3 regions of the Epibacterium sp. ABV4_022 genome follow, and region 2 is predicted to be linked to each of the others. Evidence: riboswitches for the same ligand, from Rfam matches in the RefSeq annotation. Region 2 holds a riboswitch; each other region holds the start of a gene.
The links. A riboswitch is a leader RNA that binds a small molecule or an ion and turns the genes downstream of it on or off. The one in region 2 is predicted to bind cobalamin.
Positions count from the first base shown of each region.

Region 1: another riboswitch for cobalamin. It lies ahead of nrdH (glutaredoxin-like protein NrdH); the one in region 2 lies ahead of ACXAF5_RS11215 (TonB-dependent receptor plug domain-containing protein).
Region 3: another riboswitch for cobalamin. It lies ahead of ACXAF5_RS19325 (aromatic ring-hydroxylating oxygenase subunit alpha); the one in region 2 lies ahead of ACXAF5_RS11215 (TonB-dependent receptor plug domain-containing protein).

Region 1 covers NZ_JBSWVA010000001.1:920,504-930,648, reverse strand. The annotation lists gene ACXAF5_RS04480 (GAF domain-containing protein) at 1-339, shown strand, start outside; gene ACXAF5_RS04475 (methyl-accepting chemotaxis protein) at 526-3,282, shown strand; gene ACXAF5_RS04470 (chemotaxis protein CheW) at 3,287-4,816, shown strand; cobalamin riboswitch at 4,910-5,102, shown strand; gene nrdH (glutaredoxin-like protein NrdH) at 5,217-5,438, shown strand; gene nrdI (class Ib ribonucleoside-diphosphate reductase assembly flavoprotein NrdI) at 5,448-5,870, shown strand; gene nrdE (class 1b ribonucleoside-diphosphate reductase subunit alpha) at 5,852-7,984, shown strand; gene nrdF (class 1b ribonucleoside-diphosphate reductase subunit beta) at 8,084-9,061, shown strand; gene ACXAF5_RS04445 (ankyrin repeat domain-containing protein) at 9,272-10,145, opposite strand, start outside.
Region 2 covers NZ_JBSWVA010000001.1:2,380,270-2,390,414, reverse strand. The annotation lists gene ACXAF5_RS11245 (GlxA family transcriptional regulator) at 15-1,037, shown strand; gene ACXAF5_RS11240 (DUF1826 domain-containing protein) at 1,073-1,720, opposite strand; gene ACXAF5_RS11235 (phosphoribosyl-AMP cyclohydrolase) at 1,750-2,223, opposite strand; gene thrS (threonine--tRNA ligase) at 2,295-4,214, opposite strand; gene ACXAF5_RS11225 (CobW family GTP-binding protein) at 4,310-5,455, opposite strand; gene hisI (phosphoribosyl-AMP cyclohydrolase) at 5,546-6,019, shown strand; cobalamin riboswitch at 6,116-6,325, shown strand; gene ACXAF5_RS11215 (TonB-dependent receptor plug domain-containing protein) at 6,486-8,387, shown strand; gene ACXAF5_RS11210 (ABC transporter substrate-binding protein) at 8,391-9,227, shown strand; gene ACXAF5_RS11205 (FecCD family ABC transporter permease) at 9,224-10,145, shown strand, end outside.
Region 3 covers NZ_JBSWVA010000002.1:44,720-54,864, reverse strand. The annotation lists gene ACXAF5_RS19335 (5-guanidino-2-oxopentanoate decarboxylase) at 1-35, shown strand, start outside; gene ACXAF5_RS19330 (FAD-binding oxidoreductase) at 158-1,225, opposite strand; gene ACXAF5_RS19325 (aromatic ring-hydroxylating oxygenase subunit alpha) at 1,232-2,458, opposite strand; cobalamin riboswitch at 2,599-2,802, opposite strand; gene ACXAF5_RS19320 (C4-dicarboxylate TRAP transporter substrate-binding protein) at 3,105-4,121, shown strand; gene ACXAF5_RS19315 (TRAP transporter small permease subunit) at 4,210-4,884, shown strand; gene ACXAF5_RS19310 (TRAP transporter large permease) at 4,881-6,281, shown strand; gene ACXAF5_RS19305 (response regulator) at 6,575-7,255, shown strand; gene ACXAF5_RS19300 (sensor histidine kinase) at 7,342-9,609, shown strand; gene ACXAF5_RS19295 (response regulator) at 9,609-10,079, shown strand; gene ACXAF5_RS19290 (sensor histidine kinase) at 10,072-10,145, shown strand, end outside.

The DNA.
Region 1 (10,145 bases), 1.5 Mb from region 2:
ATGCTCGCCCGTCGCGTCTACACGGATGATGCGGAAAATTACCCCACAACAGGCACCAAGGAAATCGAGATGAACCGCTGGTTCGAGCAGGTTCATGGCCGTCACGAGACCTTTGTTTCCAACACGTTGGCCGATATCGACACCGTGTTCCCAGACGCGGAACTGATCGGCAAACTGGGCTGCGGATCGGTCATCAACCTGCCGGTGATCCTTGGCGGCAAGATGGTGGCCACGGTCAACATCCTGCACGAAGAGGGGTATTACACGCCGGAGCGTGTCGCACAGGCGCATGAGGTCCTTCGCTTGCCCTCCATGGCCGTTGTTGCCGCAACAACCTGAGGCTGTCGCCCGCGGGAGCAGCGGCGCGCTTAGCGGCTGCTCCCGCACATTGGTCAATCTGCGGAATTTCACGATGTGACCACGCATGCCTTTACGGCTTCTTAAACGCAAACATGCAGTAATCCCGGCACGACAACTTGATGCCTCGGCGCTGGAACGGGCGCTCAAAACCAGGGATTCGGATATATGGTCAAAAAATTCGTCGAAATCGACCTGAAAGGCGCTGGCGAAGCCCTGATGAACCACTCGATCATCCTCAAGGTTCAACCCGAAACGCTTGAGATTGTCGCCGCGAGCGACACCGCGCACGACGAATTTGCCCGCCTGCGCACTTCGGAACCCAGCACATTGACGGATCTGGTGGTCGATCAGGGATGTCTGCGCCGAGATATTGCGGCCACGGCATCCGGCGCAGGAAGCGCCTCATTCAGGGTACGCCTGGAGGATACGCCAACCTCTCCGCAATTCTTTGGCATCATGCAGAAATCCCATGATGACCATGTCTTCCTGACCGGGGGCGTGGTTGAGCCGGACGAGGCGATACAGGGCTATGTCGCGGCGATCGACCGCGCTCAGGCCATCGTGGAATATGACATCGACGGCACCATCATGCGGGCGAACGAGAATTTCTGCGCCCTGACCGGTTTCAAGAAGGGCGACCTGATCGGGGCCCACCACAGCATTCTGTGGCCGAAACTACAGGACAAGCCGGAGCCGTACCTGACCTTCTGGAGCGATCTGTGCAAAGGCCATGGCGTCGAAGGCGAGTACCAGCGCGTTGGTCGCAAGGGCAACCAGATCTGGGTGCGCGCGGCCTTCAATCCGATTTTTGACCGCGAAGGCAACGTTGTCCGGATCATCGAATACGCCATGGACGTGACCGCCAGCAAACGTCAGTCTGCGGAAAGCGCCGGCAAGATCGAGGCCCTGGGCCGCAGCAGTGCTGTGATCGAATTCGATCTTGATGGCACGATACTGGACGCCAACGCGAATTTCCTCGACCTGACCGGCTATACCCGGGACGAGATCATAGGCCGCCATCATCGGCTGTTCTGCGACCCTGCCACCGTAAAAAGTGCGGGCTACAGCAATTTCTGGAGCAAACTGGCCAGTGGCGAGCACGCCCGCGGCGAATACCGCCGCCTGTGCAAAGATGGCTCTCCGGTGTGGATTCAGGCCACCTACAACCCGGTCTACGGACCTGATGGGGAATTGCTGAAGATCGTCAAATTCGCCACTGACGTAAGCGCCGAACATCAGCAACGCGCCGAGATGGAAGCTCGTCTGAATGCCGCCAACCGCAGTCAGGCGGTGATTGAATTCGACCTCGACGGGACTGTGCTGTGGGCCAATGACATCTTCCTCGACCTGACCGGCTATGTAAGCGACGAGATTGTCGGCCTGCATCATCGCGTTTTCTGCACCGAAGAACATGTGGCCAGCCGGGACTATGCAAGCTTCTGGCGCAAACTGAGCGCCGGGGAATTTGCAAGTGGCGTCTATCAGCGCCGGCGCAAGGACGGTAGCGATCTGTGGATCCAGGCCACCTACAACCCGGTCTTTGACCTCGATGGCAACCCTATCAAAGTGGTCAAATTCGCCAACGATCTGACAGAGTCCAAAAAACAATCGGTCGAATTCGAGGCTAAGCTGAATGCCGTCAGCCGCAGCCAGGCGGTGATCGAATTTGATCTCCAGGGCACGATCCTGAGCGCCAACGAGAACTTTTTGTCCCTGATGGGGTATGATACCGACGAGGTGGTCGGTCAACGCCATGCCATGTTCTGCGAGCCGGACTATGCGGAAAGCGAAGCTTATCGCGACTTCTGGGCGCAGCTGCGGCGCGGCAACTTTGCGGCGGGCGAATACCGCCGCATCGGCCGTGATGGCAAAGAGGTCTGGATTCAGGCGACCTATAATCCGATCTTCGACCTGCGCGGCGAACCGGTGAAAGTGGTCAAATACGCAAGCGACGTGACCGAGACCAAAAAACAGGCCGTGGATGCCAACAACAAGATCCAGGCCATGGACCGCAGCCAGGCGGTGGTGCAGTTCGACCTCGATGGCAATGTGATCTCGGCCAACGAGAACTTCCTCAGCGTCATGGGCTATTCACTGCGCGAAATTCTCGGTCAGCACCATTCGATGTTCTGCACTCCGGATTATCTGAAATCCCAGCAGTACCGGGACTTCTGGCTGGCGCTCAACCGCGGGGAATATCAGTCCGGACGGTACCACAGGGTTGGCAAGTTCAGCCGCGATGTTCATATCCAGGCCACCTACGCACCGCTCATGGACTTGCACGGACAGCCGGTCGGTGTGATCGAATACGCCACCGATGTGACCGAACAGGTGGCGCGCGAACACCGCATCCGCGAAAAGGCGGAGGAAATGACCCGCGTTGTAGATTCGCTGAGCGAAGCAATCTCGGACATTTCCTTTGCCACCAGCGAGGCCCGCACCAAAGCCGGCGAGACCGAGCAGAACGCGAACCAGGGGTTCGAGGCGCTGAACCACACGATCGAAACGATCGAATTGATGCAGCGTTCTTCGGGCGAGATCTCGGAGATCGTCAAGGTGATCGGCGAAATCGCGAACCAGACCAATCTCCTGGCGTTCAACGCCGCAATCGAGGCGGCCCGGGCCGGGGAGCACGGCGTCGGCTTCTCCGTCGTCGCCGAGGAAGTCCGAAAACTGGCCGAGCGCAGTTCCGAAGCCGCCCAGAAGATCTCGCGCCTGATCACCGAGTCCGAAGTCCGTGTCGATCAGGGGACCACCCGCTCGGTCGCGGCGCGGGATGCCTTTTCTCGGATCGTTGAAAGTGTCGCCCTGACAGGTCAGTCGGTCGATCAGATATCCTCGGCGGCGGAAAACCAGCTTGCGGCGTCGAAACAGGTCGTCGATCTGATCAGCCAATTGTCCGGCGATAACCGGGCGGCCTGAACCGATGTCAGACCGCGCAGCTGAACCGGACACCTGCGCCGACCCCGCGGACCAGCTGGTCGGCGTGGTCGAGATCGGCGCCATGCTGTTTGCAATCCCGATCCACCATGTGCGCGAGGTCATTCCCGCGCCGGAGAAGTTTCAGCGTCTCCCCGGCCAACACCTGGATCTCCTCGGAGCGGTCCTGTTACGTGGCAAGGCAATCCCGGTTCAGAGCCTGCACCAAAGGCTGGGTGCCGAGGCCAGTCTGCACGCAGGCACCGCGCCGGAAGATACGGCACAGGGGGCCACTCCGGCCGGCGGTGTCATCGTCGTCATCCGCGCCGAAGGACGGGTCGTCGGACTGCTTGTGGATTCTGTGCGCTGCCTGCTGCAACTGGGGGACACCTGGCATCAGAACCTCCCCGAGCATGAAGACGCTCTGATCAGCGGCGGTTATATCTGCGAAACCAACGGGCATTTCTCGATGCTGTCGGTTCCCGAGTTGCTGAATGTGCCACAAGCACCGTCGGACGAGATCTCCGAAACCGCGCGCCAGCGGGCCCGCATCAAGCGCCTGCCCTATATCCGCTTCCGCGTGGGCGGGCGGAATTTCCTGATCGCCATGTCGGATATCGCCTCCACGGTTCCCACCAGTCCGCTCAGCCCCTGGCCGATAAGCGGCAGTTCCTGCCTGGGTCTGATTCAGCGCCACGGCATGGAAATGCCGATGCTGGACACGCTGGAAAACCTCGGGTTCGCCAGTACGGGAGAGAGACCGGAGGCGGCGGCAGGCATCATTATTGAGTTTCCCGACGATCATGCGCTGGCCTTTCATGTCGACCAGGTTGTCAGTGTCATGAACATTGAGGCAGGCGCGGTGTATGATTTTCCGCCCAGTGTCACCTCACGCCGGGAGCTGTTCAGCGGTGTGCATATTGACGAACAGGATGAGCAGTGTCTGGTGATCGACGTGGCCGCTTGCCGTCAGGACCCGGACCTGTTGCAACTGGCCGAAACATCGCATCGCCTCAAGACCACGCCTCAGATCGCGGTCAAAGATGCCCAGGGCAAACCCTCGGACCACCCTGTCGGCACGGAACCGGCGTATGATGAGAACCGTCTCGCCGCGCTGCGCTCTGCGTCGGGGCGCTATCTGACGGTTTCCGCAGGTGGGGACTTTGCCGTCCCGATCGAAGCCGTCAGCGAGATCATGCGGCTGCCGACCAGCATCTCAGGGGCAGATTACGACGGCCACCTCGCCAATCTCTCGTATCAAAGTCGCCTGATGCCGGTCTATGACTGCGCGCGCCGCCGCGGGCACGGCGATGGCCAGTTCGGATCGGAGTCCGGCATAATGATCCTGGAAAAGGACGGTCATCACTACGGTCTCGCGGTGGAGGCCATGAAATCGATCGACATCGGGCGCCTCAAGGGGTTTCGCCAGGCCGGTGGCGCTGCCAGCACCTGCCCGTCCGAACAATTGGTCGAACTGGGGTTCGGAACCGCGAAACGTTTGGTCGCCGTTGACGATCCGACCAGCCTGGTGCCGTGACCCCCTCGGAGACTGCGCGCGACACGTGATTCATCCACAGGAAAAGCCCCCCTGTGTGAATAACCATATATTGACAGTTCCCTAACAAAAGACGCAATATGCGGGTGCTTTGGTGCTTGCGGGGTGACTCGCGGGTGAAGAGGGAAGTCGGTGGAAATCCGGCGCTGCCCCCGCAACTGTAAGCGGCAAGCCTATCCTGGACCACTGATGCATGACCGGCATTGGGAAGGGGGACCGGGCGTCTGAGCCGCAAAGTCAGGAGACCTGCCAAAGCAACTGAACGACGACCGAGGCGGAGGGCCCGGACGCGTGGTTCGGTGCTTTGGTCAGCGCCGGGTTCTCGTGTCCGTTTTCGCCTGACCAGACATACGAGCAGATACCACCTGAGGGGACCTTGCAGATGAGCATCACTGTCTATTCTAAACCGGCCTGCGTGCAATGCACCGCCACCACCCGCGCGCTGGAGGCCAAGGGGATCTCTTTTGATCTCGTTGACCTGACCGAGGATGCCGCCGCCATGGAGATGGTTCAGGGGCTGGGGTATCGTCAGGCACCTGTCGTTGTCGCAGGCGACGATCACTGGGCAGGATTCCGTCCCGACCTGATCGGCCAGCTGGCCTAAGGCGCCAGAGTGGCCGGGCTTGTCTACTACTCCTCCCGTTCGGGCAATACGGCCCGTTTGATGGAGCAACTGGGGCTGGAGGCTCTGCGGCTGCCGCAGACAGAGCCTTTCCCGGACGTAGATGCGCCCTATGTTTTGGTCACGCCCACCTTTGCCGATGGCGAAGGGCGTGGCGCGGTGCCGAAACCGGTCATCAAATTTCTGAACAACGCGCGCAATCGTGCCCTTCTGCGGGGCGTGATTGCCGGGGGCAACCGCAACTTTGGCACCACCTTCGCCCTCGCCGGGGATGTGATCGCCAAAAAATGCAATGTCCCCGTCCTCTACCGCTTTGAGTTGGCGGGAACCGAAACAGACATCGCCCGCATCCGCGCGGGCCTCGCCCGGTTCTGGGCGGCACAGGAGCAGCAGACATGCTTGACGCAAGCGTAACCGCCGACCTCGACTATCACGCGCTGAATGCGATGTTGAACCTCTACGATGACGAGGGCAACATCCAGTTCGAGGCTGACCGCATGGCGGCCCGGCAGTATTTTCTTCAGCATGTGAACCAGAACACCGTCTTCTTCCACTCGCTGGACGAGAAGCTGCGCTACCTGGTTGAGGAAGGCTATTACGAACCCGAAGTGCTGGATCAATACTCGCTCAATTTCCAGCGCAAGATCTGGGACGCGGCCTATGGCAAGAAATTCCGCTTCCCGTCTTTCCTCGGCGCGTTCAAATATTACACGTCCTACACGCTGAAAACCCGTGACGGTCAGCGCTATCTGGAGCGTTACGAGGACCGGGTGGTGATGAATGCGCTGACGCTGGCGCGCGGGGATGAAAAACTCGCGATGAAGCTGATGTCGGAGATCATCGACGGCCGCTTCCAGCCCGCAACGCCGACCTTCCTCAATGCGGGCAAAAAGGCGCGCGGTGAGTTTGTGTCCTGCTTCCTGTTGCGCCTCGAAGACAACATGGAGTCGATCGGGCGCGGCATCAACTCCGCCCTGCAACTGTCGAAACGCGGCGGTGGCGTGGCCTTGATGCTGACCAACATTCGTGAACACGGCGCCCCGATCAAGGGCATCGAGAACCAGTCTTCGGGCGTCATCCCGGTGATGAAGCTTCTTGAGGACAGTTTTTCTTATGCCAACCAGCTGGGCGCGCGTCAGGGCGCCGGCGCGGTCTATCTGAACGCGCATCACCCGGATATTCTACGTTTCCTGGATACCAAGCGCGAAAATGCGGATGAGAAAATCCGCATCAAGACGCTGTCGCTGGGCGTGGTGATCCCGGATATCACCTTCCAGCTCGCCAAGAAGAACGAGGACATGTATCTGTTCTCGCCGCATGACGTGGAAAAAGTCTACGGTCAGGCCTTCTCGGAAATCTCGGTCACCGAGAAATATCACGAGATGGTCGACAACCCGCAGATCCGCAAAAAGAAGATCAACGCGCGCGCGTTCTTCCAGACCATTGCCGAGATCCAGTTTGAATCCGGCTATCCCTACATCATGTTCGAGGACACGGTGAATGCCGCAAACCCGATCGCGGGCCGCATTGCCATGTCGAACCTCTGTTCCGAAATCCTGCAGGTGAACGAGGCCTCCGCGTTCAACGACGATTTGTCTTATGCGCAGATGGGCACGGATATTTCCTGCAACCTCGGCTCCATGAACATCGCACGTGCGATGGATGGTGGCGATCTTGCCAGCACCGTGGGCACCGCAATCCGCGCGCTCAATGCAGTGTCGGAAATGTCGAGCATCGATTCTGTGCCTTCCATCCGCAAGGGCAACGAGGAAGGCCATGCGATTGGTCTCGGTCAGATGAACCTGCATGGTTACCTCGCCCGCGAGCGCATCCATTACGGCAGCGCAGAAGGGGTGGATTTCACCAATATCTACTTCTGCACCGTGCTGTATCATGCGCTCAGCGCCTCTAACGCCTTGGCAAAAGAGAAGAAGGCAAAGTTCAAAGGCTTTGAGGACTCGGCCTATGCCGATGGCAGCTTCTTTGAGAAATATGTCGATCAGGACTGGCTGCCGGAAACCGACCGGGTCAAAGAGCTGTTTGAAGCCGCAGGCATTGAGATCCCGACCCGCAAGGACTGGGAAGCGCTGCGCGACAAGGTGATGAAGCACGGGCTTTATAACCGCAATCTGCAGGCGGTCCCGCCCACTGGCTCGATCAGCTATATCAACTACGCCACCTCTTCGATCCACCCGATCACCGCCAAGATCGAGATCCGCAAGGAAGGCAAGATCGGTCGCGTCTACTATCCCGCGCCCTATATGACCAACGACAACCTCGAGTATTACCGCGATGCCTATGACATCGGTCCCGAGGCGATCATCGACACCTATGCGGCGGCGACGCAGCACGTCGATCAGGGGCTGTCGCTGACCCTGTTTTTCCCGGCGGAGGCGTCGACCCGAGACATCAACCGCGCGCAAATCTATGCGTGGAAGAAAGGGATCAAGACGATCTACTACATCCGCCTGCGCCAGCAGGCGCTGGAAGGCACCGAGGTCGAGGGCTGCGTGTCCTGTTCGCTGTAAACCGGGAGGGGGCGCTGCCCCCGGCCACATCCGTGGCCTCCCCCGAGGTATTTTGGAAAAGATGAAGGGGCCCGGCCCCAAGCTGCTGAGATTGAGTGTATGAAAGACATGACCCAAGCCCGCGCCGTCCCGAAAGCGATCAACTGGAACCGGCTGCAGGACGACAAGGATCTGGAGATCTGGAACCGTCTGACGGTGAACTTCTGGTTGCCGGAGAAGGTGCCGCTGTCCAACGACATTCAGTCCTGGTCACAGCTGACCCCGGACGAACAGACCCTGACCATTCGGGTGTTCACCGGTCTGACACTGCTGGATACGATCCAGAATGCCGTGGGTGCGCCGACGCTGATGCAGGATGCGATCACCCCGCATGAGGAGGCGGTGCTTAGCAATATTGCCTTTATGGAGGCGGTGCATGCGCGGTCCTATTCCTCGGTGTTCTCTACCCTGTGTCAAACCACTGAGGTGGATGAGGCGTTCCGCTGGTCGGCGGAGAATGAGCATCTGCAGGCCAAATCCCGGCTGATCCTTGACGAATACGATGCCACCGCCTCGCCGCTGCGCAAGAAGATCGCCAGCGTGTTCCTTGAAAGCTTCTTGTTCTATTCGGGCTTTTATCTGCCGATGCACTGGTCAAGCCGCGCACGCCTGACCAACACTGCCGACCTTATCCGCCTGATCATCCGCGATGAAGCCATCCACGGCTATTACATCGGCTACAAGTTCCAGCGCGGCATGGAGCGTTTGAACGAGGCGGAGCGCAAGGAGCTGAAGGATTTTGCCTTTGGTTTGCTGTTTGACCTTTATGACATTGAGGCGCGCTATACAGAGCAGCTCTATGATGGGTTGGGGCTCACCGAAGATGTAAAGAACTTCCTGCACTACAATGCCAACAAGGCTCTGCAGAACCTCGGGTTTGAGGCATTGTTCCCGGAAGAGACCTGTCGTGTGAACCCGGCGATCATGGCAGCGCTGTCGCCTGGATCGGATGAAAACCACGACTTCTTCTCCGGATCCGGGTCGAGCTATGTGATCGGCAAGGCGGTTGCGACCGAGGACGAAGACTGGGATTTCTGATAGACTGAGGCCGCCCGCGAACCGTCGCGGGCGGCTTTGTTTCATCCGCATGTGGCGGTCGGGACTTTGATCCGGTGCGGCGCTGATCCGTCAGCGGGATTGCCCTCATCCACGAGGCCGGGACCGCAACGCGACAGGGAAATGTGGCACGACGGCCCCTGCGCATTGCATATCGCGACATTGGCGGAGCGGGCACACCCTGCCCCGCTGCTACGGTCCCTCTTGCAGCAGGACCCGTGTCACGTCTTCGGAAAACTGCCGCGGTCGGCCTTCCATGATCACGGTGTGAGGATCGGTCCGATCCCGCCGCACCGCAGGCATGCCGTGTTGCAGCAGGACCTCTGCGCAGCCGCTCCAGTCCCCGCCCTCGACCGGACGATTGAGGGAGGCCCAGCAGAGCGTACCTGACACGTCATCCCCGAAACCATGCTCGGCACGCCAGGACGCGCCCCGCTCCAGCAGAAATCTGGTGAGCTCCCTGTCGCCCCGGAACACAGCAAGATTGAGCGCACTTGCCGACCAGTCCCCGCCGGTCGCCTCGATCGGCCAGCCGAGGTCAACCATGACCCGTACCGCAGCGGTTGCCCCGGCGGCGGCCAGCTCCGGCAAGAGGCGCAGATCACGCTCCTGCAACCGGGCAAACAGATCCGGGGCGTCGTCCAGCAACGCGCGTGCCGCATCCAGATCAGCCGCCGCACAGGCAGCAAGGAACTGATCCGTCTCTGACAGCTCCGCAGTGCCGCCAAGCAAGGTCGCCACTTCGGCGAGCCCGTGACGCAGAGCAAACGCCGCAGGTGTCATCCCCTCCTCATTCGTAGTGTCGGGATCGACACCTGCATCAAGCAAAGCCTGAAAATGCGACAGCGAACGGCGGCGGCGAATGGCGTGAAAATACAGACCAGAATGCGACAACTCGGGCGCTCCGGCGGCATGAGACAGCAGCATTTCAAACGTATCGAGGTCATCAAAATCCAGACAGCGAAACAACGCGTTTGTCCCCGACACCTGCGCGCCCGCCGCCAGCAGCAGCGCGGTGCAGTTGGGCCGATCCAGCGAATGATAGAGCGATTCATTGTCATTCGGA
Region 2 (10,145 bases):
AACAGGGATCAGACATGTCTGTAAATCAACATCTTGCCCCCGGGATGGACCAGCGGCGGCACGTCGCCTTGGTGATCTATCCGGGCTTCAAGACATTGGAGGCAACGGGGCCGCTCAGTGTTTTTGGCTATGCCACGCGGCATCTGGCCGAGGCAGGATACGCCGGGGGCTATGACGTCACCATCGCAGCACCCGAGGTGGGTCACATCCCCTCGGATACGGCGATGTCGCTGGAGGCAACGGTAGCCCTGAAGGAGCTCGGCGCGCCGGAAACGGTCCTGATCGCCGGCGCCGCCCGGATCGAAGAGGTGCTCTCTGGACAACACGCGCTGGTGGACTGGTGTCGCGAGAACGGACCGCGGGTTCGGCGCTGCGCCGCGCTTTGTACCGGGTCGTTCTTTCTGGCGGAGGCCGGTCTGCTGGAAGGGCAGCGCGCGGCGACGCATTGGAATTACGCCGAACGGCTGCGCCAGCGCTACCCGGAGATTGAGGTGGATGCCGATGCGATCTTTGTACAGGCGGGCCGTTTCTGGACCTCTGCGGGGGTCACGGCGGCGATCGACCTGACGCTGGCCTTTGTCGAACAGGATTACGGTCGTGACATTGCGCTCGGGGTGGCGCGCGACATGGTGATGTACCTCAAACGCCCCGGTGGGCAATCACAATTCAGCACCTTGCTGACGGGGCAGATGGCGGGCGCAACCAGCATGACCAAGGTGCTCACCTGGATAAGCGACCGGCTGGATCAACCGCTGAGCCTGAGTGACATCGCCGCCGCGCATGGGATGAGCGTGCGCAGCCTGACCCGCGCCTTCACGGCCGAGTTTGCGGTCGCCCCGATGACCATGCTCGAAGCCCTGCGATGTGACCGGGCCAAGGCGTTGCTGCTGGATACGGACCTACCACTAAAGATCCTGGCCTATCGCGCCGGGTTTCAGTCGGACGAGCAAATGCGCAAGGCCTTTCGCCGCCGCTTTTCCCTGTCGCCGCGCGACTACCGGGCGCGGTTTGCGACCTCCGGCGCACCGCCTGGCTAGCGCCCAGCAGTGCGAACACCCGGGGTGCGTAGCGATCAGTGCTTGTAGGCCGCCGCAGCTTCTTCTGCTGGATTGTAGATCGGGTCGAGCACCAGCAGCAGCCGTGTTTCACCGGTGCCCGCAATGGGCGGCGAGCGGTGCAGCACCCCCGAGACCGGCGTTTCCGGCCACCGCGTGCCACGCAGAATGATCGGCGCGCCCGTTGGGACGGTCAGGATCTGCGCGGGGTCGTGGCCATTTTCGGACAGCCCATACTGCGTGCCGGTGCCGCGATAAGTGCAGACCAGGCGGGCCTTTACGGCATCGATATGAAACTTGCGACACGCATTGGTGTCGACGACGTCAAAGCGCAGCCGGACGTAGGCACTGTCCATGACATCGGCAAAAATCGACGCCAGTGCCGAGGCGTCTTCGATCAGCATGTTGCGCTCCTCACATGTCGGCGTACCGCATTGATCGGCAATATTGATCAGCGCGTCACAGACCGCATCCGGCCGCAGGATCAGCCGCGCCTTTGGCAATTGTTCGGGCGGCAGCGCATCGATCCATCGCTGGAACCGTGGCAGCGGATCGCGCTGCCAGATCGTCGCCGCGCAGGCGGGCTGGTGAATGGCCGTCAGGCCACTTGGTGCGGTGACCGATGTCGTGCAGTCGTCGAGCGCGGGGGGCGTGTCGAGGATCATCTGGCGAACTCCTGTTTCAGGCATTGATTTCAAGGCTGGTAGGGCAGGGACGAATGATGCAGGACGATGCGCAGGATGCCTGTTTCGTCCTTCTTGTAGCCAAAGCTCTTGTCCACCGTGGTGACGGAGCCGTCCTTGTTGGTCAGCTTGACCCAGCCCATCCACATGGCGACATCGCCCTGGACGAAGCGGGCCGAGGGGATGCTCTCCATGGCGCGCCAGCCCATGATCGCAAACCCGTTGTCGAGGGGGTAGTCATCGGAATGGCCGCAGAAATAGGCCAAGGCCCCGGCTTTGGTCGGGCGAAAGGTCTGCGCGCCGCTGGCCATGGTCGGTTTGAACAACACCGGCCCGAGGTCATAGCCGTAGTAAGCGTCGATATTGGCCGAGGCGACCGCGCGGGCGGCTTTGATACCGCCGTCCTCAAAGGCCTTCGAGATGGCGATTTTTCCATTGCCCCAGATGGTCAGGGCGTTCTGGATGTCGTCTTCGGTAATCTGCAAGGAACAGTCCTTTGTTTGATGGGGTCACAAGGGGGCCGGTAGCCCCTTCTGGCAGAGTGGAGGATGGGGCCTTACGCTCCGCGGGGCGGACGCGCCTCTGTCACCAGCAGGCGGACCGCCTCTTCGAGGGTCAGGGTCTCGGTCTTGCCGGTTCCGTGGCGCCGGATGGTCACGCTGCGCGCGTCGGCCTCGCGCCCGCCGAGTGCGATCTGGACGGGGATCTTTTGCAGCGCGTGTTCGCGCACCTTGTAGCCGATCTTCTCGTTGCGCAGATCGGTCTCGACCCGCAGCCCCGCCGCCTTTAGCGCCTGTGCAACCTCGGTGGCCCAGTCATCGGCGGCTCCGGTCACCGTGGCGACAACCGCTTGCACCGGCGCCAGCCACAGCGGCAAATGACCGGCGTGGTGTTCTATCAGAATGCCGGTGAACCGCTCCAGCGAGCCAAAGAGCGCGCGGTGCAGCATCACCGGTGCCAGCTTGTCGCCCGACGGGGCCACATAGGTGGTGCCAAACCGTTCCGGCAGGTTGAAATCCACCTGAAGCGTGCCGCATTGCCAGTCCCGCCCGATGGCGTCGCGCAGGACATATTCCAGCTTTGGCCCGTAGAACGCGCCTTCGCCTTCAAAGATCGTATAGGGATGACCGGCCTGATCCAGCGCCTGACGCAGCGCATCCTCGGAGCGGTCCCAGCTTTGATCGCTGCCGATGCGGTTCTCCGGGCGGGTCGAAAGCTTGATGCGTACATCGTCAAAACCAAAATCGCGATAGATCGACATCACCAGATCGTTGACCTTCAGGCATTCCGCGGTCAGCTGCTCCGGCGTGCAATAGATATGGGCATCATCCTGGGTGAAGCTGCGCACGCGCAAAAGCCCGTGCAAGGCGCCGGATGGCTCGTAGCGATGCACCTTGCCAAATTCGGCGATCTTCAGCGGCAGATCGCGATAGCTCTTGGTGCCTTGCCCGTAGATCAGCATATGGCCGGGGCAGTTCATCGGTTTCAGCGCATAGTCGCGATCGTCCTCGGTCTTGGCGAGAAACATGTTCTGGCGGTAGTTCTGCCAGTGGCCCGAGGTCTCCCACAGGGCGCGGTCCATGATGTCGGGAGAGTTGACCTCGATATAGCCCGCCTCTTCCTGGCGCTCGCGCATGTAGCCGATCAGCGTCTGGAACAGGCGCCAGCCCTTTGCATGCCAGAAGACAGACCCGGGCGCGACTTCCTCAAAGTGGAACAGGTTCATCTCGCGTCCCAGTCGGCGGTGATCGCGTTTCTCGGCCTCGGCCATCATCGTCATATGCGCATCGAGCGCGGCTTTGTCGGCAAAGGCGACCCCATAGATGCGGCTCAGCATCGGGTTGTTGCTGTCCCCACGCCAATAGGCGCCCGCCACCCGGGTCAGTTTGAACGCGCTGCCGACATCCGCGGTGCTGCGCATATGCGGCCCCCGGCAGAGGTCGAGCCAGTCCCCCTGGCGATAGATCGTGACGGTCTCGCCCTCGGGGATCGCATCAAGCAACGCCAGTTTGTACCCTTCGCCGGCGGTCTCAAAATGCTGTCGGGCTTCTTCGCGGGTCCATTCCTCGCGGGTGAAGGGGGTCCTGGCGGCGATGATCTGGCGCATCTTTTTCTCGATCACCGGCAGATCCTCGGGCGTGAACGGCGTGTCCCGCTCGAAATCATAGTAGAACCCGTGTTCGATGGCCGGTCCGATGGCGGTTCTGGTGCCGGGCCACAGCGCCTGAACCGCTTCGGCCAACACATGTGCGAGGTCGTGGCGGATCAGTTCCAGCGCCCGCGGGTCATCCCGGGTCACCAGCTCTACCGCGGCGCCGTCGGGCAGGGGGCGGGACAGATCCGTGACCTCTCCGTCAACAACCGCAGCGACCGTGCGCTTGGCAAGGCTCGGGCTGATGGCGGCGGCAAGATCGGCGGCGGTGCTGGCAGGCTCAAGCGCGCGGCTTGCGCCATCGGGCAGGCGGATATGGATCATTTCGGGGTCTTTCTGTCAGGGAGGGGAGGCACCGGGCCGCAGACCGATGGCGCTGTGGCTGTTTCTCTGGTGTGGGGGCAACAGACCGGCATGGCTCAGAACGGCAATTCCAGGGTGTCGACCATCATCCCGCCGGGCAGTGCCGGCGGTGCGGTCTCGGCCTTTGGTTTCATCAGGAGCATGTCGAGGCTGGCCTTGAGGTCGGCCTCTTCCATGTCGCGCGCGATGACAACGACGCGGCTGGTGGTCTCCGTGCCCGACCAGCTTTTGAGCGGCACAGGGGCATCAAAAATATGCTGCACCCCGTGAAAGACAAACGGGTATTGCAGGCCCTCGACGTGCAGGATGCCTTTCATACGCAGGATGTTCTGTCCCTTAAGTGCAATCAGCGAGTCCAGCCAGAAATCAAAGACATTTGCGGCAATGGGATCTGTCACTGCGATCGAGGCGGAGATGATCCGATGGTCATGTGTGGCGGGCGCGGATGGGCTGAAGGCCAGTGGGGCCGGGGGCGTTGCCGCGGCGGCAAAACTGGACAACCCGGCCAGCGGATCGGGCTGTGCCATCTCTTGCGACAGTCCCAGCCAGCGGTCGACCTCCGGCGCGGCCACGCCCTCGCGCAGGGCAGAGAGGCCAAACAATGTGCCCACCGACACGCGCCCATGGTCGGCCCGGACACGCGGGGCGGTGGTGTTCAGACCCTCCAGGCGTTTTTCGAGCCGGGACAGGTCGAACCCGTCGATCAGATCCGCCTTCGACAGGATCAGCGTATCGGCCATGGCGACTTGCTGCACCGCCTCGAACTGCCGATCGAGGGTGCCCATGCCCGTCGCCGCATCCACCAGGGTCACCACCCCATCCAGCCGGAAGGCCTGCGCAATCTGGTAATCGGTGGTCAGCGTATGCACGATCGGTGCCGGATCGGCGATGCCGCTGGTTTCAATCACCACCCGGTCAAATTGCACCTGACCCGCGTCCCGCTTTGCGATCAGGTCCTCGAACGTCTTGGCCAGATCGCCCAGGATTGCACAGCACAGGCAGCCCGACGGCAACAGGACGGTCTCCTCGGTGGCTTCTTCGATCAGGTCGTGGTCCAGACCGATATCGCCAAATTCATTCATGATGACGGCAATCCGCCCCGCGTCGGGGTCGCGGATCAGATGGTTTAGCAGCGTGGTTTTCCCGGCCCCCAGAAACCCGGTCAGCAAGGTCACGGGAATGCGTTTGTCCTGCTCGGTCATCACGGTGCTGGCCTCTTTACAGTGTGTTGCCTTTCGTTCAGGACTGTTACGTTATAACACTACGTTTTACAAGAAGCCGGAGAAGGCGATATGACACAACTGCACTTTCAGCCCCGCACCACCGTGGAACAGGTCGAGGAAAGCACCGACCTTGCGCCCAAATTCGGCGATGATGGTCTGATGCCCTGCATCACCACGGACGCAGCCTCGGGTGAGGTGCTGATGCTGGGCTGGATGAATGCCGAGGCCTTTCGCCTGACGATCCAAACCGGCGAGGCGCATTATTTCAGCCGCGCCCGGAAGGTGTTGTGGCACAAGGGGGCGACCTCCGGCCTGGTTCAGACCGTGGTCGAGGCGCGCATCGACGACGATCAGGACGCCCTGTGGCTGCGTGTCGATGTGACCGGCTCCGGCGCATCCTGCCACGTGGGCTATCGGTCCTGTTTCTACCGCGCCGTGCCACATGGCGCAGAGGCCGGGACGCCGCTGACCTTTGTTGAGGCGCGCAAGACCTTCGACCCGGTGGCGGTCTATGGCGATGCGCCGAACCCGACCCAACTCTGACCCTGCGGCGTTGGGGCAGGGCGTTTGTACGCCGCTGCCGGGGCAACACCGCCGTCGCACCGGGCTTTGGCGCTTGACAGGATCACGTCACTTTGTCTAAGCCCGGGTCATTCTGGTCCGGCTGGGAGACCACCCGGTTAAAAGGGAACACGGTGAGGTGTAGCCAACAGGCGCCGAATCCGTGACTGCCCCCGCAACTGTGAGCGGAGAGCAATGCTGCGATATGCCACTGCCCGGAAAGGGTGGGAAGGCGCGGCAAAGCCTCGACCCGCGAGTCAGGAGACCTGCCAGAAGGATCACCCTGTCCGGGTGCGGGGCGCGCCAAGGACAACGGACTTCCGTAGTGGTGGCAGTTCTCACCGTCTGCGGGGGCAAGGCCTTCCGAAGACCCGAAATTTGGACCCGCTGCCCGGCATGGGCGGTGTGCCTGGCGTGTGTATTGCGCGCGGGCTGGGAGGAATGGAATATGGACAAGGCAAGCCTGTCACTGGCCGCCGCGCTGGTGGTCGTCCCCGCAATCGCAACCGCTCAGGAGGGCGGTGTCATCGATCTCGGCGAGATCATCGTCTCCGGCGGCCTGACCCCGATCGAGGCGGACAACTATGGTCGCTCGGTCTCGGTGATCACCGCGCAAGAGCTTGAAACACGCGGAGTTACCACCCTGCAAGATGCCCTGCGCGGCGTTCCCAGCGTGGCGGTGAACTCGACCGGCAGCGGCTTTACCCAAGTGAGGATCCGCGGCGGCGAAGGCAACCACGTGCTGGTGCTGATCGACGGGGTCGAAGCCAATACCGGGTCGGGCGGCGAATATATCCTCAGCGGGCTGACCGTCAGCGATATCGAACGCATCGAAGTGCTGCGCGGCCCGCAATCGGCGCTTTACGGCGCCAATGCCGTCTCTGGCGTGATCTCGATCACCACCAAGCGGGCGGAAAAGCCGGGCACCTCTTATGGCGGTGGCGTCGAAGTCGGCTCCAACAGCACCCGTGCTGCCAATGCCTATGTGCGGCAGCGGTTCGAGCGCGGCGAGCTGAACTTCTCCGTCGACACGCGCCAGACCGATGGCGAGGACGGTTCACGGCTGGATGGCGGCGACACCGAGTTCAACGACCGGGAAACAGTGAACCTGACCGGTCGGTATGAGATTACGGATCAGATCACCACCGGTTTCACCCTGCGGCGCACCTGGCAGCACTACGGCAGCGAGGACACGCTCCCCTTTGGCTCCACGTCTCCGACCTCTGAAGGCTATCTGGTGGAAAGCCCGGCAAACACCGACCGCGACGAAGTGTTCGGCTCGTTGTGGCTGGAGGCTGACAGCGCCTCCGGGCGCAGCAGGCACCGGTTTTCCATCAGCGGAACCGACCAGGAGAACCAGTCCCGGGATGGCGCCTTTGGCCCGTCCTCCAGCGAGTCGACGCACCGCGCGTTCAAATACCTGGGCAACTTTGCGCTGGACGGGGCAGGGCTGGATCACTCCGCACACCGCCTGAACCTGCTGCTGGAGGCCGAAGAACAGACATACACGGCGTCCTTCACCGGCAGCACCGCGTTCGAGCGCAACAGCGAGGCCGTTGCACTGGAGTATCAGGGGGAACTGGCCAATGGTCTTGATGTGCAGGCCGGGCTGCGCCACGACTTTAACGACACCTTCGAGAATGCAACCACCTGGAACCTGTCGGTGTCCTATCAACTGCCCGGTCGCGACATCCGCCTGCGCGGTGCCGCCGGGCGCGCCTTTGTGAACCCGACGATGTTCGAGCAATTCGGCTTTGTTCCCGGTTCCTTTGCCGGCAACCCGAACCTGAAGCCGGAGGAAAGCACCAGCTACGAACTGGGCGCGGACTTTGGTCTCGGCGATCGCGGTGAGCTGGCGGTGACACTCTACCGCAATGACGTCGACAATCTGATCCAGGGATCGGGCATGACAGCTGTCAACATCCCAGGCACCAGCAAGTCGCGCGGGGTTGAGCTGGAAACCTCCTTTGCCGTGCTGGACTGGCTGGATCTGAGCGGCGCCTATTCCTACACGGATGCCGAAACCGCCACCGGTGCGGTGCAGGTGCGCCGGCCAGAGCATGAGCTGCGCCTGTCGGTTGCGGCGCAGGCCTATGCCGGGCGCGGCACGGTCAACCTGGATGTGCGTCACGTCACCGGCAATCACGGCCGCCAGTTCTTCGCGACCGGTACCCCGACGGCAGAGCTTCCGTCCTTCACTGTCGTGGATCTGGCCACCACCTATGACCTGACGGCCAATGCACAGCTGACCGCGCGGGTGACGAATCTGCTGGATGAAGACTATCAGGAATCCTGGGGGTATTTCGCAAACGGCCGCGAGGTCTTTGTCGGCGTCCGGGCGTCGTTCTGATCCATGCGCAGGCTGCCCGGCATAGCCCTTGCCCTTCTGTGGGCCGCCACCGGAGCCTTTGCCGGGCCGTCGCGCGTGGTGTCGATGAACCTGTGCACGGACCAGTTGGCGATGCTGCTTGCGGCGCCGGGCCAGCTGGCGTCGGTCTCCTACATCGCGCGGGATGCCCGCGCCTCGGCCATGGCTGACGTGGCCATGGCGTATCCCGTAAATCACGGTCTGGCCGAAGAGATCTATCTCCTGCAGCCCGATCTGGTGATTGCCGGTGCCAATTCGACCCGGGCCACCACCGATATGCTGCGGCGCCTCGGGGTGCCTGTAGTGGTGTTTCAACCTGCCAACGCGCTTGAGGATGTGCGCGACCGCATCCTGCGGATGGGAGAGGTTCTGGACCGCGAAGAGGCCGCCCGGGCCCTGCTGGCCGACTACGACAGACGCCTGAAAGAACTGGAACCCGCCGGGCCGGATGCTCCGCGCGCCGCGCTTTATGCCGCCAATGGCTTCACCTCCGGCCGCCGCACCCTCGCAGGCCAGATCCTGCGGGCAGCGGGACTGCGCAATATCGCGGATGAGCTGGGCTTTGGCGGCTCCGGCCACATGCCGCTGGAGGTGCTGGCCCTGTCGGCGCCGGACCTGCTGGTCGCAACATCCCCCTATCCGCGCGCCTCGCGCAGCGAGGAAAACCTCGCGCATCCGGTGGTGCGCCATCTGGCCGCCCGCAGCGGTGCCGGTCAGATCCGCGACGCGGATTGGGTCTGCGGCACCCCGTATGTCTTGCGCGCGGTGGAGGCCCTGGCCGCAGAGCGCCGCCAGTTTGTCGCTCAGGAGGACCGCAAATGATCCGTCTGATGATCGCCCTCAGCGCCATGGTGGTGGTGCTGTTCCTGCTGTCGCTTACGGTGGGACCGGCGGATGTGCGCGCGACCGAGAGCCTGGCGGCGCTGTTTGACGACGGCTACGGACCGCTGACCCTGGTGATGCGGGAAATCCGGCTGCCGCGCGCCGTGCTGGCGGTGATCATCGGCGGCGGGCTTGGGCTGGCGGGGGCGGCCATGCAGGGCTATCTGCGCAACCCGCTGGCAGAGCCGGGACTGATCGGCGTGTCCTCTTCGGCAGCACTCGGGGCGGTGCTGGCGATCAATACCGGGCTGGCGGCGAGCCTGACCCTGGGCCTGCCGCTGGCGGCGCTTGCCGGGGCTTTGGCCGGGGTGTTCCTGGTGATGGCGCTGGCCGGGCCGCAGGGCGGATCGCTGACGCTGATCCTGGCGGGGATCGCGATCTCGGCGATGGCGGCGGCGCTCACATCGCTGGTGCTGAACCTGTCGCCCAACCCCTTTGCCGCCAATGATATCGTGTTCTGGATGATGGGCTCGCTGGCGGACCGTTCGATGCTGCATGTCTGGCTGGTGCTGCCCTTTGCGCTGACGGGGGCGGCCATCCTGCTGACTCTTGCGCGGGGCCTTGATGCGCTGACCCTGGGCGAGGACGCGGCGCAGACCATGGGGATGAACCTGAACCGGATGCGCCTGCTGCTGGTGATCGGCACCGCCGGTATCGTCGGCGGTGCGACCGCTGTGGCCGGGGCGATCGGCTTCATCGGCCTGGTGGTGCCGCATATTCTGCGCCCGCTGGTGGGCGGTCAGCCCTCGCGGCTGTTGTGGGCCTCGGCGCTTGGCGGTGCCATCATGCTGCAACTGGCCGATATTGCCGTGCGGGTCATCCTGCCGTCGCGCGACCTGAAACTGGGCGTGGTCACCG
Region 3 (10,145 bases), on a different contig from region 2:
TCTCGGGTCCGATGCTGCTGGAAATCGAAATGTAGGGACCCACACCAGGGCGTGCCTTGCCCACCGCCTCGTGAGGATATGACCTGCCCTCAACGACAGAAGCCGCGCTCGTGGAACCGGGCGCGGCTTCTTGCCAATCCGACAGGTGAAAGTCGGCTCAGACTTCGACCGACACCTTGCCGATCGGGTTCGAGCAACAGGCGAGAATGTAGCCTGCCTCGATGTCATCATCCGAAATCCCACCGTTGTGCACCATATGCACATCGCCGGAGGTTTTCTTCACCTTGCACGTGCCGCAGACCCCAAAGGTGCAGCCGGATGGGATATTGAGGCCATTTGCACGCGCGGCTGCCAGAACCGTATCCGTCTCGGCCACCTTGGCAGTGACACCGGAAGTTGCGAAGGTGATTTCGGCCTTGGCGTCATCATCAAGCACAACATCATCGAGATCCGGCTGATCAGCTTCATTCGCGACCGGCGCGTGAAAGCTCTCCTGATGATAGTTGTCCATGTCAAAGCCGAGACCGGCCAGCGCGTCCCGGACCGCCTGCATGAATGGTTCCGGACCACAGCAGTAGACCTCGCGCTCCAGATAGTCCGGCGCCATCAGGCCCAGCATCAACTGATTGAACACGCCCTGGTAGCCTGTCCAGGGGCGGTAGAGATCAGGCTCTTCCACCACGAACTTTAGGTCGAGCCCTTCGGAACGGCTGGCCATCTGCTCCAGGCGTTGCCGGAAAATGATCTCCGACGGCCGCTTGGCACAGTTCACAAAAACGATGTCCAGATCATCCCCGTCGTCCCACATGCTGGTGGTCATCGACATCATCGGCGTGATGCCCGATCCGGCGGAAATGAAAAGGAACTTTTTCGACTGGCTGCCGGCGTTCGTGAACAACCCCGCCGGGCCGATGCCTCTGATCCGCACCCCCGGCTTCAGATTGTCGAGCATCCAGCGCGTTCCGATGCTGTCCGGCTGCGCCTTCGCGGTGATGGTGATCGTGCGCGGGCGCGATGGCGACGAGGAGATCGTGTAGGTGCGGTGCACGGGGCCACCGGGAACCGGAATCTCAAGCGTCATGAACTGGCCGGGATCAAAGTCGAACAAGGCACCGGACGGCGCCTTGAAGGTGAAGGACGCGGTATTGTCCATCTCCGGTATGATGGAGACACATTCCAGCATCTCCGTATCATTCCAGATCGCGCGTTCACTCATTTTGGGCATTTGGTCTTACTCCGCCGCGATGGCTTGGGGATCGCGGTTGCGCTTAAGGGTATTGAGGTACCACTCCACGAATTGCAGCACGCCGCTTTCCTGCACCGCGGAATACGGCCCGGGCTGATAGGCGGGGGAGTTGATACCCATCTGGTTGTACTCGACGACCTCGCGGTCCTCGTCATTGGTGGCGACCCAGACTTCGGTCAGGCGATTGAGATCGTAGTCCACGCCCTCGACCGCGTCCTTGTTCACCAACCATTTGGTGGTCACTTCGGTTTCCGTCGGGCTGATCGGGGTGACGCGGAACACGATGGAGTGGTCCGACAGGAAGTGGTTCCAGGTGGTCGGATAGTGAAATTTCAACAAGGAGCCGGCATCGGCAAACGCCGCCCGCCCCAGCCAGCGCCGCACCGCCGTCTTGCCATCCAGGGTATAGCTTTCAGCGCCTTCCTTGAGCGGCATGCGGGCAATCCGAAACTGCCCGTCGTCGTTCAGGAAGAAGCTTGACGGCATACCGGCCCCTTCGCAACGGTCGAAATGCGCTTGCAGGTTGGCGGGGGTTTCGCCGCCCTCGATACCGGTGATCGACGGATCATCGGGGAAGGTCCGGCACAGGGAGGGGTGGTTGCCGCCGCAGTGATAACACTCGCGGTTGTTCTCCCAGACCAGTTTCCAGTTGCCCTTCTCCACGATCGAACTCTCGTAGGCCACTTTGGCGTTCGACAGGTCGTGCACGTCCAGATAGGGGCGAACCGTGTCGGCAAACGCGTCAAAGCTCGGGGCGTCCTCCGCAAGACAGATATAGACCAGCCCCGACAGTTCGCGGCAGTGGACTGTCTTGAGCCCGTGTTGTGCAGGGTCGAAATCCGGTCCCATATCCCGAGCCCAAAGCAGACGCCCGTCCAGCTCGTAGGTCCACTGATGGTAGGGGCACACCAGTTTCGGATTGTTGCCTTTCTTCGCCTTGCAGATGACAGACCCGCGATGCCGACAGGAATTGTGGAACGCCCGGATCACATCATCGCTGCCGCGCACGATGATGACATTAAAGGCCCCAACCTGATGGGTCACATAGCTGCCGGGCTTTTCCAGTTCGCAGGCGGGAATGGCAAAGAGCCACTCCTTGTAGAAGATCTCTTGTAGATCGGTCTCGAACACCTCGGCGTCGGTATAGAACGCCTGCGCGAGCGCATGACCCGGCGTATGATTGGCGATCAGCGCATTGAGATTGCTGTTCATTCCCTGACTCTCCTGCCGCCTGCTCGCGATCCTGAGACGGAGCGTCACGCGGTTGGTTTTTGTGCAGATGGCAATGGGAATCCGTCAGGTCGCAACGGAGGAAGCCGCGCCCTTCAAGATGCCCAAACCGCCACCCGCGGTTGACGATATCTTTCGAGGCTGGTTTCCGGGCTCAGGAGAAGACCAGATGGTCCAAGTGCGACGCCTTCCCGGGTTCCTCCCCCCAGTGGCCGATGTCACACCCGCTGTCTCCATGACCGTTGCGGGGGCAGCGCCGGATTTACACCGGCTTCCCAATTCTCCACCCGGACACGCCGGGCGGCACCTCTGGGACCGAGTTGTACCGAGATTCGCAAATCCCGATCTGCGATTTGCGACATTGTTTATTTGGTTCGAGACAAGGCGCGGATTCCCGGTGCGCTGCAGCGGCCCTGTCGACATGGTCTTGCCGGGACGGCCGCCGGCTAGTGCAGGCTAAGTCCAATCCGTGACGAGGTTCTTCTCAATCCGCTGTGGAACGCCTTGCTACGCAGCGTCTGCCGCGTTCACCGGCGATCGGATCCAACTTTTGGGTTGGCAAACCGGGGCATAATGGTGATCCTGCGCCCATACCGCGCACTTCAGATGCGTAATTGGGGAGGAAATTATGAAAAATGTCTTGGGGCTTACCGCCCTCGCAACCCTGACCTGTGCCTTTGCCGCCGAAGCCATGGCGACCGAGTGGAACGTGTCCGTCTGGGGCAAACGCCGCGCCTTTACGGAACACGTCGAAAAACTGGCGGAGTTGGTTTCGGAAAAGACCGATGGCGCGTTCACCATGAACATCAGCTACGGCGGCCTGTCCAAGAACCGCGAAAACCTCGATGGTATTTCCATTGGTGCGTTCGAGATGGCGCAATTCTGCGCGGGATATCACCGCGACAAGAACCGCGTCATTACCGTTTTGGAGCTGCCCTTCCTCGGTGTTTCCAACCTGGAGGAAGAAGTTGCCGTTTCCGCGGCCGTCTATGGCCACCCGGCAGCCACTGACGAGATGGCGCAGTGGAATGCGAAGCTGCTGATGACGTCTCCGATGCCACAGTACAATATCGTCGGCACCGGCGAAGCGCGCGACGAGCTGGCCGAATTCGAAGGCATGCGCGTGCGTGCCACGGGCGGGATCGGCGAAGCCTTTAAAGCTGTTGGCGCAGTGCCGACCTCGGTCACCGCAACCGAAGCCTACCAGGCCATGGAGTCTGGCGTCGTCGACACGGTCGCATTCGCTCAGCATGCGCATCTGTCCTTCGGCACCATCAATCGCGCCGACTGGTGGACGGCAAACCTGAACCCTGGCACCGTGAATTGCCCTGTTGTGGTGAACATCGACGCCTATGAGAGCCTGTCCGACTCCGAGCGCGAGGCCCTCGACAGCTCGATCCCGGAAGCACTGGATCACTATCTGGCCAACTATGGCGAACTCCTGAAGAAATGGGACGCCGTTCTGGAGGAAAAAGGGGTCGAGAAAGTCGAGATCTCAGATGAGGTCCTGGCTGAGTTCCGCGCCACCGCAGCGGATCCGATCCGCGAAGCCTGGATCAAGGACATGGAGGCGCAAGGGCTGCCCGGGCAGGAACTGTATGATCTTGTTCAGAAAACCCTGAGCGACCATCGCAACGGCAGCTGATCGCACTGCGATCACATCGGGCCCGGATCTTCAGAGCCGGGCCCGTACCTATTCTATTCACCGATAAAGACAACAACCGGGGGCAGGAATGGCAGGTTCATCAACCGTGCTCAGTGATTCCAGTGTAATCTCGCGGCTGGACAGGGCGTTGCTGCCGATCGAAAGAGCAACAGCCCTCCTGTCCGGACTGGCCGCTTTTTCGCTGATGTTCCTTGCCGCGTATTCCGTGGCCGGTCGCCAATTGGACCGGACGTTTCTGGCCCCTGTTTTCGACCGGCTTGGTCTGATGGACGGCCCCCTGCCCGGCTACGTTGACTATATCGAAGCGCTGATGCCGCTGATCGCCATTCTGGGCGTGTCCTACGTACAGCGGGAGGGTGCGCATATCCGCATGGATATTCTTGTGGGACGGTTGCATGGACGGGCACTTTGGTTGTTCGAGTTTGTCACCGTGCTGTGCATGCTTGTGCTGGTGTTTGCGCTTGTCTGGGGATCCTGGGCGCATTTTGACAGATCATTTGATTGTGCACGCCCGCTGTGTTCGCGCGACAGTTCGATCGACATCGGTCTGCCGATCTGGCCGTCGAAACTGGTGGTGCCTGTCGCCCTCGCCGTCTTGAGCGCCAGACTGCTGTTGCAGCTCGTGGCCTATGCCCGTGCCTTCGTCCTTGGGCTGCACAGCCCGGCCGCAGTACCGTTGATTCAATCTGTCGCAGAGCAGGCCGCTGCCGAAGCCGATCAACTCAAGGAGCACGATAAATGAGCGATATCGAGATCGGTCTCTGGGTCAGCGGGGCAATGCTGGTCCTGGTCGTGCTCGGCATGCGGGTGGCTTTTGCAGCTGGCCTGGCGGGGTTTGCAGGCCTGGTGTGGCTGCGCTGGAACGGGTTCGACTACGATCCTGAGCGCTTTGGAAAATCTGTCGAAATCAGCGTCAAGATCGCCGGCCAGGTCCCGCATTCCAAGGTGTCCAGCCAGGCGCTGAGCCTGATACCCACCTTCATCCTGATCGGGTACCTTGCCTATTACGCGCAAATGACCACGGCCCTGTTCGAAGCCGCCAAACGCTGGGTTGCCTGGGTCCCCGGCGGGCTCGCGGTCTCGACCGTGTTTGCCACAGCGGGCTTTGCCGCCGTGTCCGGCGCATCCGTCGCCACAGCGGCGGTGTTCGCGCGTATCGGCATTCCTGAGATGCTGGCGGTGGGATACAACAAACGGTTTGCTGCGGGCGTCGTGGCCGCAGGCGGAACCCTTGCCTCACTCATCCCCCCCTCTGCGATTCTGGTGATCTATGCCATTATCGTCGAGCAGGATGTGGGCAAACTTCTGCTGGCGGGCTTTATCCCCGGGGCATTCTCGGCGGTTGTCTATGCGGGTCTCATCATCGCCATTGCCATGATCTTCAAGACGGTTGGACCTCCTGTCACGGGCTTCACCTGGCGTGAACGGCTGGTGTCCCTACCCCCGGCATTGCCGATCCTGGCAGTCGTGGTGATCATCATTTTCTTTGTCTACAATCCCTTTGGCGAGGCTTGGGGCACTCCGACCGAGGGTGGCGCGGTCGGCGCGTTCATCGTCTTCATCATGGCCCTGATCCGCGGCATGCGTCTGCGCCAGTTGCGGGACGCCTTGCTGGAAACGGCCAAGCTCACGATCATGATCTTCACCATCATCTGGGGTGTCCTGATCTACGTCCGTTTCCTCGGTTATGCAGACCTGCCCCATGCCTTCGCGGATTGGATTTCCTCTCTGTCCGCGCCTCCGATGCTGATCCTGATCTGCATTCTCCTCGCCTATGCCGTGCTGGGCATGTTCATGGACGCGATCGGAATGCTGCTTCTCACCTTGCCCGTAGTCTACCCCGCCGTGATGGCGCTGAACGGCGGCGAGTTGGTGTCCGCGTCGGATTCGGCCTTCGGCATGTCCGGGCCGATGTGTGCCATCTGGTTTGGCATTCTGGTGGTGAAAATGGCAGAGTTCTGCCTGATCACACCACCGATCGGCCTGAATTGTTTTGTCGTCGCAGGTGTGCGGGAGGATCTTTCGGTACAGGATGTGTTTCGCGGGGTCATGCCCTTCTTTATCGCCGATGCCGTCACGATCGCGCTTCTGGTTGCATTCCCGATGATCGTTCTCTGGCTCCCCGGCCTCGCCAGTTGAACGCCTTTGCGCCCGCTTTATTGTTTCTGCCCTGGGCGCAAAGGCGGCGCAAAAAATACATTCCACATCCACAATTCCATGTAATCCACCCCTTTCGCCATGGCGCGAAAGGGGTTCATTAATTCAATTCGACAAGTCTTTCCTTTGAAGCAGCCCAAACACCAATGATACCCTTGGTTGTGAAGGTTGGTCATTGTACCGCAGGCTAGAACAGCCGCTTTGTGTGAGTAAAAGGTCAAGAAATGTCGAATATGCATGTTCACGATTACCCGTTGACGACGGGAGCAAAACCGATGCTCCTGAACGTCCTTTCCATTGATGACGACGAAATCGACCGGATGCGATTGCTGAAGATCTGCAGAAAAGCCGGTCTGATGGTTGATTTCACCGAAGCTGCCAATCTCGATGAAATGCGGGAATGCCTGGAGATTGACAGCTACGACCTTGTCTTTATCGATCATGACCTTGGCATGGACACGGGCTTGGATGCCCTCGGGATTCTGCTGTCCCACGAAGAGCAGGTCAACGCGGTTCCGATCATGCTGACCTCCTCCGTCGACTATCATATTGCGGTCGAGGCCATGCGGCGCGGATGTGCCGACTACATCGTGAAGGACGAGCTGACGGTCGACTCCCTGATCAAGTCGGTAACATCCGCGATCGAACGGCGCGCGCTCTATGGTGCGCTCACCGATGCCCGGGCGTCCGAATCGGAACTGAAATCAGTCTTTGAAAAATTCATGGTCAGCTGTGGCCCGGAGATGCGCGAACTACTGCGTCGCAGCATGATGGGAGTCAGAGCCGTCAAGATGCAGGCCCGCAGCGACGATGCCGTTGACCCGACTTTGTTGTCAAACTTGTCCATGTTCGAGCGCAGCGCAAAAGACCTGGTCGCGTTTATGGATGATCTAGAAAGTGTTGTTGGCGCTGGTCGGCGTTTGACAGTCAACGAATTGCGCAAACGCATTCAATAAAGTCTGGGCTCAGCCGTTGCAGGAATGAACAGAAACGTGGTTCGACAATTGATCCGAACCAATCCCGCCAAAGACTTGCCGAGGAGATGGCAGGCGTGTCATTGAAATGGATTTCAATCAAAACCAAAGTTGCATTGGGTGTATGCCTTATTCTAGGCGTCTCTTTTGCTGTGTTCTTTTCGCTCAGCTATCGAGACACCAGTCAGCGCATTCGTCAGCATACTGAACAGCTGATCGCACAAAACCATCAGACGCATTCACGCTATATTCTCGATACGCTGACAACCATGTCTCAAGATGCAGAGACGATTGTGGGATTTCCGCCCATTGCGGGGATATTTCGCTCCTTGATGACGCCCTCGGGCATAGATCCTTATGACGGATCGAGCCTGACGCATTGGCGGAAACGGCTGGAAACGCTTTTTGTCAGCCTCATTCAGAATCGCGATGCCTATAGTCAAATTCGGCTTTTGCTCCCACAGCGCAACTGGCGAGAATTTGTCCGCGTGGACAGCATCAACGGCTCGGTGCGGATTACATCGCAGGATGAGTTGCAGGCCAAGGGCGATGAGCCTTATGTCCGGACGCTGGTATCCGGGTCCTCGGAAGAAAGTCAGTTCTCTCATGTCACGCGCAATCGGGAACATGGGGTCGCATCAGGACCGCCCACCCTGAGATCGTTGAAGCGGATCGCCGATATCGACGGCAACCTGATCGGCGCGATTGTCATAAACGCGCATATCGCTGAGCTTTTTGCCCTGCCAAAGACTGGCAACGAGATCGGTCAAACGTATTATGCCATCGAAAACAAGACCTCAGCAGGGACACTTCTTGGCCCTGAGGACATGCGCTTTGCCGTGCAGGCAGAGAGCGGAGAAAGTCTGGAAGCAGTCGACGACATCTTCACGACAGGAGAAGGTCAGCTGGTTGCCGGTGACAGCAACACCGGGATCTTTGTCACCCGCGTCGATCTCAGTTCTCACAACATCCCGTTCACAATCCGCATCGCTTCCTTTGTGGATCTGCGTCAAATGCTGGCAGCGGCTCGAACGGCACTTCTTCACAATGTTCTGAATGCGCTGGGATTAACCCTCTCCGCGTCCTGCATGGGTTATTTTTTGACCTCGCGGCTGCTTGCGCCCTTGGAAAAACTCCTAACTGATATTCGATCCAGCAGCAGTTCCTTGCGCCCCGTTCCCGAAGAGTTTGACGGACACGATGAAGTTTCTGTTATTGCAAAAGAATTTTCACATCTCACCAATGATCTCATTCGCGAAACACAGCGCCTGGAAATGGTGCTCAGCAATGCTGCAGAGGGCGTTGTCACGCTTCGCGAAGACGGATCAATCGAAGACGTGAACCCGGCAGCGACGCAGATCCTCGGCCTCGCTGCCCCGCGCCTGATCGGGCGCAGGTTGGCGGATGTTCTGCACTGCGACCCAGAGTTGACGAGGTCCAATCTGATGCACCGCGCGGACTCAGATGAGCCTCTGCGCTTTTCTGTTACCTGCCGACACGGAGCGTCAGAAAGCACAATTCTGCAAGTCGCGGTGCAGCGCGCCCTCTACGCTGAGGGAACGCGCTTTATTGTCATGCTCCGTGACATCACGACAGAGACCTTTGCCGCGCAAAAAGCCGACGCGCTGATTGCAGCGTTGAAGAGGTCAAATGCAGAGCTGGATCAATTTGCATATATCGCATCCCACGACCTAAAGGCGCCATTGCGGGTTATCAACAATGCCATTTCCTGGCTTGAGGAGGATTTGGAACCCTATCTCAATGACGACACCCGCGAGAGCATGCATCTGCTGCAAAGCCGCGCCAATCGTATGGAGCGCTTGCTCAACGATCTCTTGCAGCATTCTCGGATCGGCCGGGTGGCTGAACCGGAGACACAGATCTCGGGACGTGAGCTGGCGGACGAATTGCTGGGATTACTCGAAGTGCCTGACGGCATGACGGTCAGGTTCGCAGAGAGCTTCCTCAAGCTGCGCTTCCGCAAATTGCCGCTCGAAACGGTACTGGTCAATCTGCTGAGCAACAGCATCCGACATCACGACCGCCCCCATGGCGCGATCGAAGTATCCGTGGAAGAAGAGGCCGGGTTCCTGCGGTTCCGGGTCGAAGATGACGGCCCGGGTATTGAGCCTATCTACCATGATCGCATCTTCGAGGTGTTCCAAACCCTTCAGTCCCGAGATCAACTGGAGGGCAGCGGTATGGGTTTGGCCTTTGTTAAGAAACACATCGAGGTTGCAGGTGGAGAGATTCAGGTGATCTCCGATGGAAACCGCGGAACTGTATTCGAATTCCGTTGGCCGCGTGACCTACGGCAACAAAACGAGGCTGCATAATGTCTTCTTCCCACCCCGCAGGTCACCGCGACATCAAGATCATCCTCGTTGAGGATGATGACGGTGATGCCAAGGCGATCCACCGCGCGTTCAAGAAAGCTCGGATTGCGAACCCATTGACCCGCTTCAAGAACGGATCGGACGCGTTGGCCTATCTCAAGGGGGAAACGGATCGCCAGCCTCCTCAGCAGTTTATTGTGCTCAGTGATATCAACATGCCGCGCATGTCCGGTATCGAACTTGTGGAAGCCCTGCGCGACGACCCGGCTCTGTGTCGCACATTGTTCTTCGTGCTGACCACGTCCGATGATGAACGCGATATCTCGGCTGCCTATTCCAACAATGTCGCGGGGTATATTCTGAAATCCCGGGCTGGCGACATGTTCATCGAACTCATGTCGGTCATGGACAGTTTCTGGCGGTATGTCGAACTGCCCGTCATCGATGTTCGGAGAGGCTCACATGGTTGATAAAAGCATACTGATTGTTGAAGACGACCGTGGTGATCGCAAACTTATGCAGCGATACCTATCAGG